DNA from 2 places in the Cobetia sp. PDI-23MA genome. Region 2 is predicted to be linked to the other one. Evidence: predicted binding sites of a transcription regulator. Region 2 holds the regulator's gene; the other holds the start of a gene.
What was found. Region 2 encodes sigma-54, which starts transcription at its own class of promoters, with help from an activator protein. Its sites were predicted from a motif close to TGGCACNNNNNTTGCTNT; they were not measured.
Positions count from the first base shown of each region.

Region 1: a site for sigma-54 is predicted at 1,291-1,308, ahead of AC5WNJ_RS07125 (dimethylamine monooxygenase subunit DmmA family protein). Genes of this name have one in related genera too.

Region 1 covers NZ_CM183352.1:1,655,075-1,658,486, reverse strand. Annotated here, with positions in the region: gene AC5WNJ_RS07130 (PDR/VanB family oxidoreductase) at 1-535, opposite strand, end outside; gene AC5WNJ_RS07125 (dimethylamine monooxygenase subunit DmmA family protein) at 520-1,206, opposite strand; gene AC5WNJ_RS07120 (FMN-binding glutamate synthase family protein) at 1,769-3,109, opposite strand; gene AC5WNJ_RS07115 (protein glxC) at 3,124-3,412, opposite strand, start outside.
Region 2 covers NZ_CM183352.1:769,654-773,065, reverse strand. Annotated here, with positions in the region: gene lptB (LPS export ABC transporter ATP-binding protein) at 1-627, shown strand, start outside; gene AC5WNJ_RS03300 (RNA polymerase factor sigma-54) at 861-2,309, shown strand; gene hpf (ribosome hibernation-promoting factor, HPF/YfiA family) at 2,970-3,278, shown strand; gene AC5WNJ_RS03290 (PTS sugar transporter subunit IIA) at 3,288-3,412, shown strand, end outside.

The DNA.
Region 1 (3,412 bases), 890 kb from region 2:
AGGCCTTCAGATTCGGGCGTTCGAGACGATGCTGGGTGATGTGGCCACTTGCCAGATAGGGCGCGGCCTCCGGGAAGCGGGCGATGTCGAGGTCCTGACTGCGCAGGTGCAGCTCCCAGCTGGCGTCACGTCGCTCAAGCTCCGGCAGGTAGGACAGAAACGGCGTGATGCCGATGCCCCCTGCCAGCATCAGGTGATGGCGTGCCTGCCAGTGCGGCAGAAACAGGTTGGCCGGCGGGCTGAGTTCCAGCTCATCGCCGACCTGCACGCGGGAATGGATGGCTTCGGAGCCACCACGCGAGACCGGCTGCCGACGCACCGCGATGCAGTAATGCGAGGGATCATCCGGCGGGCTGATCAATGAGTAGGCGTTGCGACACACACGCCCCTCTCCCGGAATGCCCAGCACCACATGACTGCCCGGCGAGAACGGCGTGAAGGGGGAAGCCTCATCGGCAGGCACCAGAGTAAGCCGACGCACGCTGCTGCTGAGCTGATCGACCGCGGCGACCCGCGCCTTCATGAAGCGAGACATGGCGTCACCTCCTCTTGTGGGGGAATCTCTCCCGGGGCTTCCGCATCGATTCGCACGCCCATGTAGGCGCCGAGACGCTTGGAAAAATGATCACGCACTTCCAGCATCAAACCGCAGCCATCACAGGCTGCCGGCGAGTGGATGACATGCTCACTGACTTGCTGACAGTGCACGCAGAACATATGCCGCCCCAGCGCCGCCACCGGCAACATCACCATGTCATCCAGCAGCAGCCCCTGCTGCTGAGCCAGATTGGCGATCTGCCACACGAAATGCTCACTGCCGATGATGATTAGACACCCCGCGACACCGATCTCGCTGATGGCGCCGACCAGTGCGTCGCAGGCCTTCGGGCGGTCATCGACGTCATACCAGCGATGCAGGCGGGCGTTGTCGGCGGGCCCCGTGGGCAACGCCTCTGTTGCCGGGGCGGATTGCACGGCGCCTCCCACCTCGTGGCTGCCGAGCTGATCGAGCAGCGTACTGATCAGCTGACAATGCAACTGCAGCTGCTGACGGGCGTTGCCCCCCGCCTCACCAGTGCCAGGCAGGCTCTCGGGAGACTGACACGCCACCAGATAGCGTTGGGCATCGGGCAGTGCCTCGATGCGTGGATAGTGTTGCCGACTTCGAATCCCGGCAGTGACAGAGGATGATTGCGGGCTTTTCATGACACGACCCTGCTCCAAGAAATTGTCCTTGTTGTAATGCCGCCGTCTTGACGATGACGCGCATCCGACTACCACTCCATTTCTTGAGCATATTTCGTGCCATTGACGGCAAAAACATTGCCCTACACACCCGAAAAACCACCTGAAAACCCCACTTCATATATGAACGACCAATGGAGATATTCACGCACCAAAACAGAACACTAAGCTCAGGCAACACGGCTTGTATTCACCATTATCGCCCTGATTCAACCTCACTCAACAAGCCAACCTCTACGCCTGACATCTTCCTCACTAAATAACCACAACATCCTGAAAGAGTAGAAAAAATCTGCCTTGATAAAATCACGACCTTTCATTCGAAACGACACCATGTGCTACTCCGTCGTCAGCATTCTGACGCGCTTTCGCTTGCATGATATTGGCCGGATTCCTTAGCTTGACTCAGCACAAAAGAAAGCGCCTCACCGGAGGGGTGAGGCGCTTTTATGACTCGATATTTTCAGGTCACATTGCCACATCAAACATGCGCAATGGCACACGCACAATAAAGATCATGTCATCAATATCCACCCTGTCCCGGCACCCAGTTGGTGCCCGCCAGCGGCACCCGGGCCATGGCCGCGGCTTCCACGTTCAGGGCGACCAGATCTTCCGGTTCCAGGTGATGGAGATGCGACTTGCCACAGGCACGTGCAAGAGTCTGAGCTTCCAGTGTCAATACACGCAGGTAGTTGGCCAGACGCTTTCCGGCTGCGGCCGGGTCCAGTCGCTGGCTCAACTCCGGGTCCTGGGTGGAGATACCGGCCGGGCACTTGCCATCTTGGAAGTCATCATAGAAACCGGCGGCGGATCCCAGCTTTTTGTACTCCTCAGCGTAGCGCGGATGGTTGTCGCCCAGCGCAATCAAGGCGGCGGTGCCGATGGCCACGGCGTCGGCACCCAGCGCGATCGCCTTGGCCACATCGGCGCCGTTGCGAATCCCGCCGGAGACAATCAGCTGCACCTCACGGTGCAGGCCCATTTCCTGCAGTGCCTGAGTGGCCTGAGGAATGGCGGCCATGGTCGGAATGCCGACATGTTCGATGAAGACATCCTGGGTGGCGGCGGTACCGCCCTGCATGCCATCCAGCACGATGACATCCGCGCCCGCCTTCACCGCCAACTTCACGTCGTAGTAGGTGCGGGTCGCGCCGATCTTGACGTAGATTGGTACCTGCCAGTCGGTGATCTCACGCAGTTCAGCAATCTTGATCGCCAGGTCGTCCGGGCCGGTCCAGTCCGGGTGGCGACAAGCGCTGCGCTGGTCGATGCCCTGCGGCAGCGTGCGCATGCCCGCGACCCGCTCGGAAATCTTCTGCCCCAGCAACATGCCGCCACCGCCAGGCTTGGCGCCCTGGCCGAGCACGACTTCGATGGCATCAGCCTTGCGCAAGTCGTCTGGGTTCATGCCATAACGTGACGGCAGATACTGATAGACGAGGCGCGAGGACTGGCCGCGCTCCTCCGGGGTCATGCCGCCATCGCCGGTAGTGGTAGAGGTGCCAACTTCCGAGGCACCACGCCCCAGCGCTTCCTTGGCCTGGGCGGACAGGGCACCGAAGCTCATGCCGGCGATGGTCACCGGTGTGCTGATCACGACCGGCTTCTTGGCATGACGCGTGCCGAGCACGACTTCGGTCTCACACTTCTCGCGATAGCCTTCCAGCGGATAGCGCGACATGCTGGCACCAAGGAACAGCAGATCATCAAAATGTGGCACCTTGCGCTTGGCACCCCAGCCACGGATATCGTAGATTCCCGTTTCTGCCGCTCGCTGAATCTCATGGATGGCATCGCGGCCGAAGGTCGCGGATTCGCGCAGTGCCGGGTTATAAGGCTGTGTTTGAGTCTCGTCGGTCATGTTGGGCATCCTGATCAGTAGGCTGAGGCGTTATCGACCTTGAAGTGATAGAGCTGACGCGCAGATCCATAACGCGTGAAGCTGGCCGGGTCTTCCTCGATTCCGGCACTCGCCAGCAACTCCGCCAGTTCTTCCAGGTGCTCGGAACGCATCTCCTTGGCAACACAATCCGCGCCCAGCGATGCGACCGTACCTTTCACATAGATCCGCGCTTCATAGAGCGAATCACCAAGGCCTTCACCGGCATCGCCGCAGACCACCATGCGTCCCGCCTGGCCCATGAAGGCACTCATGGCCCCGATG
Region 2 (3,412 bases):
CTGCTGGGCCCCAACGGCGCCGGCAAGACGACCTCGTTCTACATGATCGTCGGGCTGGTGCGCGCCGATGCCGGCAACGTCTCCATCGACGACAAGGACCTCTCCGCTGCCGCCATGCATCAGCGTGCACGCGCCGGCATCGGCTATCTGCCTCAGGAGGCGTCGATCTTCCGCAAGCTGTCGGTAGCCGACAACATCATGGCGATTCTGGAGACCCGCAAGGACCTGGATCGCAATGGCCGCAAGGCACGCCTTGAAGAGTTGCTCGAGGAATTCAGCATCACGCATATTCGTGCCAGTGCCGGCATGAGCCTGTCCGGTGGCGAGCGTCGACGGGTCGAGATCGCCCGCGCACTGGCCACCGAGCCGGACTTCGTGCTGCTCGATGAGCCCTTCGCCGGCGTCGACCCCATCTCGGTGGGAGAGATCAAGAGCATCGTGCGCCAACTGCGCGATCGTGGCATCGGCGTGCTGATCACCGACCACAACGTGCGCGAGACACTCGATATCTGTGACACCGCCTATATCGTCGGCGATGGCCAGATCATCGCCCACGGTGACGCGGACTCCATCCTGGCCAACCAGCAGGTGCGCGACGTCTACCTCGGCCACGAGTTCACGCTCTAGGGTCAGCGGCTGCGCTGAGCCCACCGGAGGCGAAAGCTTCAAAAGCCGCTGCGTGATTTTATCGCGTAGCGGCTTTTTCATGTCTGACATCAGACGCATGCATGACGTCCATACCACCTTGGTGGAAACATGGCATGCAAGTTGCTTTAATATTCACGGCAACCACTTGTCAGTGGCCCGAGTCACGGTATAGCGTAGTAAGCACGTTCCTTTGCCGTGAATTGACTGACTCCATGAAACCCACCCTGCAACTCCGCCTCGGCACCTCGCTGACCATGACGCCGCAGCTTCAGCAAGCGATCCAGCTGCTGCAGCTGTCGACGCTCGATCTGCGTCAGGAGATTCAGCAAGCCCTCGAGTCCAACCCCATGTTGGAGCTCGACGAGGACTACGAGTCGCTGGATGTCATCGAGACACAGGATACGAGCGAGATCTCCACTGCCGACTCCTCGAGCGAGATTCCCGAGGAATACCCCCTCGACAGCGACTGGTCGGACCTCTATCAGGACCACGCCGGTAGCCTGACCAGCTCCGGCAGTGGCAGCGGGAGCGAAGAAGGGCCGGACTTCGATCGCAATACAAGCGTCGAGAGCCTGCAGGACCACCTGCGCTGGCAGCTGGCGATGACCGACCTCGATAGCCGTGAACGCCAGATGGCGGAGAGTCTGATCGATGCCGTCGACGGTGCCGGTTACCTGAGCCTGTCACTCGATGAGCTGGTCGATGGTCTGCGCGGCCAGGGCCTGCCCGGTCTCAAGGCTTCCGAGCTCGAGCAGGTACTGCTGCGTCTGCAGCAGTTCGACCCGACCGGCGTCTTCGCCCGCGACCTGCGCGAGTGCCTGCTGCTGCAACTGGCGCTGCTGCCGGATGATCTGCCGCTGCTGGCGCAGGCGCGTCGCTTGGTACGTCAATTCCTCGAGGCACTGGGCAACGATGACCGCAAGCTGCTCAAGCGCCGACTGAGCCTTGACGATGACGAGCTGGACCACGTCATCCGCCTGGTGCGCGCGCTCGATCCGCGTCCGGCATCCGCCTGGGGCGAGCCCGCCAGCGATTACGTGATCCCTGATCTGCTGGTGCGTCATACCCGCCACGGCTGGCAGGTCGAGCTCAACCCGGAAGCGCTGCCCAGGCTGCGCATCCAGCCGGAATACGCCGCACTGATAAAGCGTGCCGACAAGTCCGCCGACAACACCTTCCTCAAGGACAACCTGCAGGAAGCGCGCTGGCTGATGAAAAGCCTGTCATCACGCAATGACACCCTGCTCAAGGTCGGCCGCGAGATCATGGCGCGCCAGGTCGACTTCCTCGAGCAAGGCGAGGAAGGCATGAAGCCACTGATTCTGGCCAACATCGCCGAAGTGGTCGAGATGCACGAATCGACCATCTCGCGGGTCACGACCCAGAAATACATCCACACCCCGCGCGGCGTCTTCGAGCTCAAGTTCTTCTTCTCGAGCCAGGTCGGTGGCAGCGGCAGTGGCGACGCCCACTCAAGCACCGCCATTCGTGCCCGCATCCGCAAGCTGATTGCGGAAGAACCGGCTCGCAAGCCTCTCTCCGACTCACGCCTGGTCGATCTGCTCGCCAGCGATGGCATCGAGGTCGCACGCCGTACCGTGGCCAAGTATCGCGAAGCGATGGGCATCCCATCCTCCAGCGAGCGCAAGCGTCTGGCCTGAGGCATCACCTGCAGCTGCCATGCCCTGCTTTCACCTCCACAATGGCAGCCGCCGCCAACCTCAGACGCTGGTTTTCTCTCTCACCAGCCTCTGACATTACTGACACCGGCGCGCCTGTTGCGCGCCCTGTCATGCCGTCAACCACTCGTCAATGACCCATCATGGCCCATGACGGCGCGCAGGATGTTGGCAAAAATCCATCATTCCGGCAGCATCATTTACCGTCAATCGCATGTTTTTAAAGTCACTTTTGGCCGTATTGCACCGGGATGACACTCGGTGATCCTTCTGGCACGCTGCTTGCTCCACGCAACCCAGGCGCCTGAAAGGCGGCGTACATGCAGGGATTGGCGACGAAAACCCGCCTTCTTGCGCGCCTTTCATGCACCACCCTTCAAGCGTGACCTTGAAGTCCATTCCGCTACCCTTCATTGAGTTGAAGACAAGCACTGAGCCACGATGCAGCGCAGCGTTGATCTTTGCGCAAAGCTTGGGCATTGTCGGTACAGACGCTCACGACATCTGACGCCGCTGGCAAGGGCGCGAAAACATCGCCAGACGGCGGCCGTCAAGCCTGTTGCAGAGCGTCCGATCAGGGTTTGCTCGTAGTCAAAAAGGGTTACAATTGAATGGCAACCCGCTGGATAAAGGAGCGTGTCCATGCAAGTGAATATTACCGGGCATCATGTGGAACTTACCGATCCTCTCCGCGATTACGTCAACGAGAAGCTCGCCCGCCTCGAACGGCATTACGACAACATCACCAATGTTCAGGTGACACTGTCGATCGAGAAGGAGCGCCAGCAGGCTGCCTGCACCTTGCACGCAGCAGGCGCTGACCTCCACGCCCTGGCAGAAGACCCCAACATGTACGCTGCCATCGACGCGCTCGCCGACAAGCTGGATCGCCAGCTGGTCAAACACAAGGAAAAGTCCCAGGCTCGTGCTCAGGGCACCGGGACCCGTTGACCTTCAGCCATGACACTTGATCAGATCCTCCCCCCCGAGCGCACCCTTTACGGTGTCCCCGGGGGGAGCAAGAAGCGGGTGCTTGAATTCTTCAGCACCTTCATCGCACAGAACATTCCCAGCCTGGATAGCCA